3 regions of the Streptomyces sp. NBC_01433 genome follow, and region 3 is predicted to be linked to each of the others. Evidence: predicted binding sites of a transcription regulator. Region 3 holds the regulator's gene; each other region holds the start of a gene.
What was found. Region 3 encodes HrcA, which represses chaperone genes, less so after heat shock. Its sites were predicted from a motif close to TTNGCACTCNGNNNNNCNGAGTGCNAA; they were not measured.
Positions count from the first base shown of each region.

Region 1: a site for HrcA is predicted at 1,773-1,799, ahead of groES (co-chaperone GroES). Genes of this name have one in related genera too.
Region 2: a site for HrcA is predicted at 1,694-1,720, ahead of groL (chaperonin GroEL). Genes of this name have one in related genera too.

Region 1 covers NZ_JAPEPM010000001.1:1,350,713-1,353,984, reverse strand. The annotation lists gene OG413_RS05815 (class I SAM-dependent methyltransferase) at 1-432, opposite strand, end outside; gene OG413_RS05810 (polysaccharide deacetylase family protein) at 548-1,495, shown strand; gene OG413_RS05805 (hypothetical protein) at 1,492-1,752, shown strand; gene groES (co-chaperone GroES) at 1,907-2,215, shown strand; gene groL (chaperonin GroEL) at 2,316-3,272, shown strand, end outside.
Region 2 covers NZ_JAPEPM010000001.1:1,791,649-1,794,920, forward strand. The annotation lists gene groL (chaperonin GroEL) at 1-1,530, opposite strand, end outside; gene OG413_RS08020 (cold-shock protein) at 1,948-2,154, opposite strand; gene OG413_RS08025 (MoaD/ThiS family protein) at 2,565-2,843, opposite strand; gene thrC (threonine synthase) at 2,875-3,272, opposite strand, start outside.
Region 3 covers NZ_JAPEPM010000001.1:4,216,460-4,219,731, reverse strand. The annotation lists gene dnaJ (molecular chaperone DnaJ) at 1-847, opposite strand, end outside; gene hrcA (heat-inducible transcriptional repressor HrcA) at 848-1,864, opposite strand; gene OG413_RS18925 (MBL fold metallo-hydrolase) at 2,029-2,760, shown strand; gene OG413_RS18920 (DUF3097 domain-containing protein) at 2,800-3,272, shown strand, end outside.

The DNA.
Region 1 (3,272 bases), 2.9 Mb from region 3:
GCGGTCCACGGCGAGCACCCGGATTCCGGCGCGCGCCAGGGCGATCGCGTCGCCGCCGATCCCGCAGCACAGGTCCGCGACGCTCCGTACGCCGCCGAGCCGCGCGAACCGTTCGGCGCGGTACGTGGCGACCGATGTACGGGTGGCCTGCTCGACGCCGTTCGGCGTGAAGAACATCCGGTGCGCGTCCTCGGCACCGAACTTCGCCACCGCCCGCTGCCGCAGCCGCGCCTGCCCCAGCGCCGCCGACACCAGATCCGCCGGGTGCGAACGGCGCAGCCGGGTCGCGGTGGCCAGCTCCCGCGCGGGGTCGTGGTCCCGCAGCCCGGCCAGGAGCTCGGCGCCCTCGGGCGTGCGCAGGGCGGCGAAGGCGGCGAGCGGGTCCGTGGGGCCGGCGGGACCGGTGGGGGTAGTTGCGTTCACCCGGTCCATTGTGAGCCAGGCGGGGGACCGGGCGAGTCCGGTGGCGGTGTCGGGGCGGGGGCCCGGTGACGGGCTGGCAGGATGCGGCGCCATGCAGCCAGTACGACAAAAGGAAAAATTGGTCATGAAGAGGCGCAGACCGGGTCACATGGTTCTGGCGGCCCTGCTGGTCGCCGCCGTCGGCTCCGGATGCGCCGCCGGATCGGACGGCGGTGGCGCGGGCGCCCCCGACAGGTCGGCCGAGCCCACAGCCGGACAGCGGGGCGGGCCGCCCGCCGGCCAGCCCGGCGGCCCGGCCCGGCAGGCCGGACCCTCCCGCGCCCTGGACACGTACGCCCAGGAACTCAAGCGCAAACAGGCGGCCCGGGTCGTCGCGGCGAAGAAGTGGGGGCTGGCCGCGGTGCCGCTGCCCGCCCCCGCGCCGCCCGCCGTGAAGCCGCACATCACCTCCCGCGAGGGCTTCGAGGTCGCGGACGGGGACGAGCTGCCGCCCGTCTTCACCACCGTGCCCACCAAGGAACGGATCGTCTTCCTCACCATGGACGACGGGGCGGAGAAGGACCCCGAGCTGCTGCGGATGATGACCGAACTCGACATCCCCTACAGCGCCTTCCTCAGCGACTACGTGATCAACGACAACTACGGCTACTTCGCGAAGATGCAGAAGCGCGGAGTCACCCTCAACAACCACACCCTCAACCACCGCTATATGCCGGGACTCTCCCGAGAGGAACAGCGGACGGAGATCTGCGACCAGCAGGCGAAGATCCAGAAGCGCTACGGGAAGCGGCCCACCCTCTTCAGGCCGCCGTACGGCAACTACAACCGCGACACCCTGGTCGTCGCGAAGTCCTGCGGGGTCACGGCCGTACCCCTGTGGTCCGCCGAGGCGTTCCCCGACCACATGGAGTGGCGCGAGTGGGACCGGGACCTGCACCCCGGCGACATCGTCCTGACCCACTTCCGGGGACGCGAGGACTGGGAGGGCTCCATGGCGGACATGGTCCGCCGGGTCATGAAGACGATCACCGACAAGGGATACGCGGTGGCCAGGCTGGAGGACTACGTATGAGCCGCGCGCACCGGCTGCTGGCCGGGCTGCTGACGGCCGGTGCGCTGTTCACCGTCACCGCGGGGTGCGCGCAGTCGGTGGACCCCATCGAACGGCTGGGGCGCAAGGCGGCGCAGAAGGTCGGCCCGCGGTCGCCGTCGCCCAAGGCCACCGTGCTCAAGGGCAGTCACGGCGCGTGCGGCCGGCGCCCCCTCTCCCTACGGCTTCCCGCACGACGCGAGGGTGGTGAATTGGCACTCCGCTTGACCGAGTGCTAATCGCGGTCATAGTCTCGGGTCTGGCACTCCCCCCTGGAGAGTGCCAGCACCACTGTGCGACAGGGCAGGTCCGGCACCCGCGACGACGGATCGACCTGGTCGCCGACCAAAGACTGTTAAACCCCGTGAGATCTCCGAAGGGGGAGACCGGATCGTGTCGACCACCAGCTCCAAGGTTGCGATCAAGCCGCTTGAGGACCGCATTGTGGTCCAGCCGCTCGACGCCGAGCAGACCACGGCTTCCGGCCTGGTCATTCCGGACACTGCCAAGGAGAAGCCCCAGGAGGGCGTCGTCCTGGCCGTGGGCCCGGGCCGCTTCGAGAACGGCGAGCGTCTTCCGCTCGACGTCAAGACCGGCGATGTCGTTCTGTACAGCAAGTACGGCGGCACCGAGGTGAAGTACAACGGCGAGGAGTACCTCGTCCTCTCGGCGCGCGACGTCCTCGCGATCGTCGAGAAGTAATTCACCCACGTTTGCTTCTGTTCTGCGCCCCTGGTCCCCTGCGAAATAACTAGCCGGGCGGCGAGGGGCGCAGTTCGTTCGAGAGGGAAAGATTCAGCCCATGGCGAAGATTCTGAAGTTCGACGAGGACGCCCGTCGCGCCCTTGAGCGCGGCGTCAACAAGCTTGCCGACACGGTGAAGGTGACGATCGGCCCCAAGGGCCGCAACGTCGTCATCGACAAGAAGTTCGGCGCTCCCACCATCACCAACGACGGTGTCACCATCGCGCGCGAGGTCGAGCTCGACGACCCGTACGAGAACCTCGGTGCCCAGCTCGTGAAGGAGGTGGCGACCAAGACCAACGACGTAGCGGGTGACGGCACCACCACCGCCACCGTGCTGGCCCAGGCGCTCGTCCGCGAGGGTCTGCGCAACGTCGCCGCGGGCGCGTCCCCGGCCTCCCTGAAGAAGGGGATCGACGCCGCGGTCAAGGCCGTGTCCGAGGAGCTCCTCGCGACCGCCCGCCCGATCGACGACAAGTCCGACATCGCCGCCGTGGCCGCGCTCTCCGCGCAGGACACCCAGGTCGGCGAGCTCATCGCGGACGCGATGGACAAGGTCGGCAAGGACGGTGTCATCACCGTCGAGGAGTCCAACACCTTCGGTCTGGACCTTGAGTTCACCGAGGGCATGGCCTTCGACAAGGGTTACCTGTCCCCGTACATGGTGACCGACCAGGAGCGTATGGAGGCCGTCCTCGACGACCCGTACATCCTGATCCACCAGGGCAAGATCGGCTCCATCCAGGAGCTGCTCCCGCTGCTGGAGAAGGTCATCCAGGCCGGCGCCTCCAAGCCGCTCCTGATCATCGCCGAGGACGTCGAGGGCGAGGCGCTCTCCACCCTCGTCGTCAACAAGATCCGTGGCACCTTCAACGCCGTCGCGGTGAAGGCCCCGGGCTTCGGTGACCGCCGCAAGGCCATGCTCGGCGACATCGCCACCCTCACCGGTGCGACCGTCATCGCCGAAGAGGTCGGCCTCAAGCTCGACGGCGCCGGTCTCGACGTGCTGGGCACC
Region 2 (3,272 bases), 2.4 Mb from region 3:
GAGCGCGGCGATGGACGCGGCGTTCTGCAGAGCGGAGCGCGTGACCTTCGCCGGGTCGAGAATGCCCTCGGCGATCATGTCGACGTACTCGCCGGTCGCGGCGTTGAGGCCGTGACCGATCGGCAGGTTGCGCACCTTCTCCACGACGACGCCACCCTCAAGACCACCGTTGACGGCGATCTGCTTGAGCGGGGCCTCCAGCGCGAGCTTCACGGCGTTGGCGCCCGTGGCCTCGTCGCCGGTCAGGTCGAGCTTCTCGAAGACGGCCGCGGCCTGGAGCAGAGCCACGCCACCACCGGCGACGATGCCCTCCTCGACAGCGGCCTTGGCGTTGCGCACCGCGTCCTCGATGCGGTGCTTGCGCTCCTTGAGCTCGACCTCGGTCGCGGCACCGGCCTTGATGACGGCCACGCCGCCGGCCAGCTTCGCGAGGCGCTCCTGGAGCTTCTCGCGGTCGTAGTCCGAGTCGGAGTTCTCGATCTCGGCACGGATCTGGTTGACGCGACCCTGAACCTGGTCGCTGTCACCGGCGCCGTCGACGATCGTGGTCTCGTCCTTGGTGATGACGACCTTGCGGGCACGGCCGAGCAGGTCCAGGCCGGCGTTCTCCAGCTTGAGACCGACCTCCTCGGAGATCACGGTGCCACCGGTGAGGATGGCGATGTCCGCGAGCATGGCCTTGCGGCGGTCGCCGAAGCCCGGAGCCTTGACGGCGACGGACTTGAACGTGCCCTTGATCTTGTTGACGACCAGGGTCGACAGGGCCTCGCCCTCGACGTCCTCGGCGATGATCAGCAGCGGCTTGCCCGACTGCATGACCTTCTCCAGCAGCGGGATCAGGTCCTTGACGCTGGCGATCTTCGAGTTGACGATCAGGATGTACGGGTCGTCGAGCGACGCCTCCATACGCTCCATGTCGGTGGCGAAGTACGCCGAGATGTAGCCCTTGTCGAAGCGCATACCCTCGGTGAGCTCCAGCTCCAGACCGAAGGTCTGGGACTCCTCGACGGTGATGACGCCTTCCTTGCCGACCTTGTCCATCGCCTCGGCGATCTTGGCGCCGATCTCGGTGTCGGCGGCGGAGATGGAGGCCGTCGAAGCGATCTGCTCCTTGGTCTCCACGTCCTTGGCCTGCTCCAGCAGAGCGGCGGAGACGGCCTCGACGGCCTTCTCGATGCCCCGCTTGAGCGCCATCGGGTTGGCACCGGCGGCAACGTTGCGCAGGCCCTCACGGACGAGCGCCTGAGCAAGAACGGTGGCAGTGGTCGTACCGTCGCCGGCGACGTCGTCCGTCTTCTTGGCGACCTCCTTGACCAGCTCCGCACCGATCTTCTCGTACGGGTCCTCGAGCTCGATCTCCTTGGCGATGGAAACACCATCGTTGGTGATCGTGGGCGCGCCCCACTTCTTCTCGAGGACGACGTTACGGCCCTTGGGGCCGAGGGTGACCTTGACGGCGTCGGCGAGCTGGTTCATCCCGCGCTCGAGACCGCGCCGTGCCTCCTCGTCGAACGCGATGATCTTGGCCATGTGAAGTGGTCCTCCCGGACAGGGGTGGATTTCTCCGGACCGAGTGGCGCCCGCGACGGACGGCCTGCGTGCCCGGTGGTTCCTTGCCCCACCGCGCCTGCGGGCCTCACCGGCCCGGTCCAAGTTTCTGTCACTCTCACCTGGAGAGTGCTAACGCCAATGATTAGCACTCGACCCCTGCGAGTGCAAGCAGGTGTCACGGTTTGTGGACAGCCGCAGGACTGCCGCAGGACGGTCACGGGATCGCCGCCGGACGGCCACGGGACAGCGGCGGGACGTCAGCGGGACGGTCGCGTCGCAGGTCGTGCCGCACACCACCGGCACGCACCGAGGGCACCGGCACGCACTGAGGGCCCGTACCCCAGGGGGTACGGGCCCTCAGTGCGTGAGTAGTGTCGTTGGCCGACCGCGCCGAGCTCAGCCGACGGCGAGCTTGACCATGTCCGCCTGCGGCCCCTTCTGGCCCTGCGAGATCTCGAATTCAACTCGCTGACCCTCTTCGAGGGTGCGGTACCCGTCCATCTGGATCGCGCTGTAGTGGACGAAAACATCCGCACCACCGTCGACCGCGATGAAGCCGTACCCCTTCTCCGCGTTGAACCACTTGACGGTGCCCTGAGCCATGCCTAACTCCCCTATTACTGGCCCTTGCACAGGACCGCACTTCGCGGGCCCGGGTCAGAACTCACCCTCCGAAAAGAAGAGGGTGCGTGCGCCGTAGCGCGTCGACCGCGGCCGAATGTATCTGCCCAACTGCCCTCTGCAACAGGTCAATCGGACGAGAATTCTGGGCATGGCCGAACACACGAATATGAGGAATACGTGAGGATCCTGGGCAAGTCGGGCCCGACAAAGGGAACTTACGCCGCAAGGTGCTCAACCACATTGGCTGCTTCTTATCGTGGCCGGGCGCATTCTCATATGCGGGCGGCACGGGCAGCGGAGGGGGCTTCCCCAACTCTACCCCGCTCAACCATGCAGAATTGCCCCCTCCGCTTCTCTCGCGGAGGGGGCAATGGGGTCACGCTGTGAAGTCAGCAGCCTCCGGCGACTGCCGGAATGATCGAAATGCCCGCGCCGTCCGGAGTGGCCGCCTTCAGGCCGCCCTCGAAGCGCACGTCGTCATCGTTGACGTACACGTTGACGAAGCGGCGCAGCTTGCCCTGGTCGTCCAGGACGCGGGCGGCGATGCCCGGGTGGTTCTTCTCCAGGGACTCGATGACCTCGGAGAGGTTCGTCCCCTCCGCGGCGACCTCGGCCTGGCCGTCCGTGTAGGTGCGGAGGATGGTGGGGATGCGGACCTTGACGCTCATGGTGGGGTGCCTTCCTTCGGTCTCGGGGTGATCAGAGGGCGGCGAGGCCGGCTTCGCGGAACGCGTCCAGGCTCGGCCGGATGGTCGCGGTCGCCTGCGAGGTCGCGGCCACCGCGTCGAGCGTCTTGAGGCCGTCACCGGTGTTCAGGACGACGGTGGTCAGCGACGGGTCGAGCAGACCGGCCTCGATCAGCTTCTTGGTCACGCCGACCGTCACCCCGCCCGCCGTCTCGGCGAAGATGCCCTCGGTGCGGGCCAGCAGCTTGATCGCGTCGACGACCTGCTCGTCGTTGACGTCCTCGACGGCGCCGCCGGTGCGGCGGGCGATGTCCAGGACGTACGGGCCGTCGGCCGGGTTGCCGATCGCCAGGGACTTGGCGATCGTGTTCGGCTTCTGGGGCCGCACCACGTCGTGACCGGCCTTGAAGG
Region 3 (3,272 bases):
CCTTGGTGCCGAGCGAGGCGGCCGTCATCGGGATGGTGACCGTGCAGTGCAGATCGTCGCCACGCCGCTGGAACACCGCGTGCGAGAGCTCGTGGATCTCGACGTACAGATCGCCGGCCGGTCCGCCGCCGGGGCCGACCTCGCCCTCGCCCGCGAGCTGGATGCGGGTGCCGTTGTCGACGCCCGCGGGGATCTTCACGGTGAGCGTGCGCCGCGAGCGGATGCGGCCGTCACCGGCGCACTCCGGGCAGGGCGTCGGCACGACCGTACCGAAGCCCTGGCACTGCGGGCAGGGCCGCGAGGTCATGACCTGGCCCAGGAAGGACCGGGTGACCTGGGAGACCTCGCCGCGACCGCGGCACATGTCACAGGTCTGGGCGGAGGTGCCGGGGGCCGCGCCCTCGCCACTGCACGTCGTACAGACGACCGCCGTGTCGACCTGGATGTCCTTGGTGGTGCCGAAGGCGGCCTCGGAGAGGTCGATCTCCAGCCGGATCATCGCGTCCTGGCCGCGCCGGGTGCGCGAACGGGGTCCGCGCTGCGATGCCGTACCGAAGAACGCGTCCATGATGTCGGAGAAGTTGCCGAAGCCACCTTGTCCGAATCCGCCCGCGCCACCTCCGCCGGAGGCGGACAGCGGGTCGCCGCCGAGGTCGTAGACCTGCTTCTTCTGCGGATCCGACAACACCTCGTAAGCGGCGTTGATCTCCTTGAACCGCTCCTGGGTCTTCGGATCCGGGTTGACATCCGGGTGCAGCTCGCGGGCGAGCCGCCGGAATGCCTTCTTGATCTCGTCCTGAGATGCGTCGCGGCGCACGCCTAGTACGGCGTAGTAGTCCGTGGCCACTTACGAATCCGCCAGGATCTGTCCGACGTAACGTGCCACTGCGCGTACCGCTCCCATCGTTCCGGGGTAGTCCATGCGGGTCGGTCCGACCACGCCGAGTTTGGCGACTGCCTCGTCGCCCGAACCGTAGCCGACCGCGACGACGGACGTGGAGTTGAGCCCCTCATGGGCGTTCTCGTGCCCGATACGTACGGTCATGCCCGAGTCCGTTGCCTCACCGAGCAGCTTCAGCAGCACGACCTGCTCCTCCAGTGCTTCCAGCACCGGCCGGATCATCACCGGGAAGTCGTGCCCGAAGCGGGTGAGGTTGGAGGTGCCGCCGATCATCAGCCGCTCCTCCGTCTCCTCGACCAGCGTTTCGAGAAGGACGGAGAGCACCGTGGAGACGGTGCCCCGGTCCTCGCTGTCGAAGGATTCCGGCAGCTCCTGCACCAGTTGCGGAACATCCGCGAAGCGGCGTCCCACGACCCGGCTGTTGAGCCGGGCCCGCAGATCGGCGAGAGAGGTCTCACCGAACGGCGCGGGGCAGTCGATCATACGCTGTTCGACCCGGCCGGTGTCGGTGATCAGGACCAGCATCAGCCGGGCGGGGGCCAGCGCCAGCAGCTCCACGTGCCGCACCGTCGAGCGGGTCAGCGAGGGGTACTGCACGACGGCGACCTGCCGGGTCAGCTGCGCGAGCAGCCGTACGGTGCGGCCCACGACATCGTCGAGGTCGACCGCGCCGTCGAGGAAATTCTGAATGGCGCGGCGCTCCGGCGAGGACAGCGGCTTGACGCCCGCCAGCCGGTCGACGAAGAGCCGGTAGCCCTTGTCCGTCGGGATGCGCCCCGCGCTCGTGTGCGGCTGGGCGATGAAGCCCTCGTCCTCCAGCACGGCCATGTCGTTGCGGATGGTGGCCGGGGAGACCCCGAGCTTGTGCCGCTCCGTGAGCGCCTTGGAGCCGACGGGCTCCTCGGTGCCGACATAGTCCTGGACGATGGCGCGCAGCACTTCGAGTCTGCGTTCGCTGAGCATCGCGCACACCTCCAGCTGTCGTCTCCGGTGTCTGCCTGGCACTCTGTGCGTTCGAGTGCCAGCAATCCCCCCGGCCAGTGTACGGGGGCGGGGTGCCCCCCAGGCAAGGGCGACCGGCCACGCTACCGCGAGACTGCGCAGGTCGTTGCCGATAGCGTCGCCGCATGGACGTCTCTTGGGAAGAGTTCGGCTGGGAGCGGTTGGGCAACGGTGTGGGCCGGCGGCGGCTTCCCGGGTGGGATGCGACGGTCGCGCTGGTGGCCGGAGCGGGCGGGGCGCTGCTCTACGACACCGGGTCGACGCTGCGTGAGGGCGTCGGGCTGCGGACGCAGGCGGAGGCGTTGCTCGGCCGCAGGGTGACACATGTCGCACTGAGCCACCCGCATTTCGATCACGTGCTGGGCACCGCGGCGTTCGCCGGGGTCCAGGTATACGGGGCGGCCGGCATCTCCGGTCTCCTCGACCGCGAGGCGGACGGTCTGCGCGCCTCCGCGGTACGCCACGGGGTGCCCGAGGAGCTGGCCGCGCAGGCGGTGGATGTCCTGGTGGCTCCGCACCACGAGGTGTGCGGGGAGTGGACGCTCGACCTCGGGGGCGGCCGGCGGGTACTGCTGGCCGATGTCGGTCCGGCGCACAGCGGCCACGATCTGGCGGCGCTGGTGCCGGGGTCGGACGGGGAGCCGGCGGTGGTGCTCTGCGGCGACCTGGTCGAGGAGTCCGGCGAACCGCAGGCGGGCCCGGACGCGGTCACCTCCCGCTGGCCGGCCGCGCTGGACAGGCTGCTGGCGCTGGGCGGCGAGGACGCGCTGTACGTACCGGGTCACGGGGCGGTGGTGGACGCGGCGTTCGTACGGGCGCAGCGGGACCGGCTGGCGGAGCGCTTCGGCGTGTCGTGAGAGGCCGCCCACGGTGCCGGTCGGTCTTATCGTCGTGCCATGCGCAGCTATCAGCCGGACCTGACCCCGCCGTGGAAGAAGTCCGCCCCCGCCCCCGAGGTCCCCGCCGAGCCCGATCTGGTCGTGGAGGAGGTCGCCACCGGCTTCTGCGGTGCGGTGATCCGCTGCGAGAAGACGGCCCAGGGCCCGACGGTCACCCTGGAGGACCGCTTCGGCAAGCACCGGGTGTTCCCGATGGAGCCGCGCGGCTTCCTGCTGGAGGGCCGGGTCGTCACGCTCGTACGCCCGTCGGCCGCCGGTCCCGTCCGGCCCGCCCGTACGGCCTCGGGTTCGGTGGCGGTGCCCGGCGCGCGGGCGCGGGTGGCGCGGGCCGGGCGGATCTATGTGGAGGGCCGGCACGACGCGGAGCTGGTCGAGCGGGTGTGGGGCGACGACCTGCGGATCGAGGGCGTGGTGGTCGAGTACCTGGAGGGCATCGACGACCTCCCGGCGATCGTGCGCGAGTTCTCGCC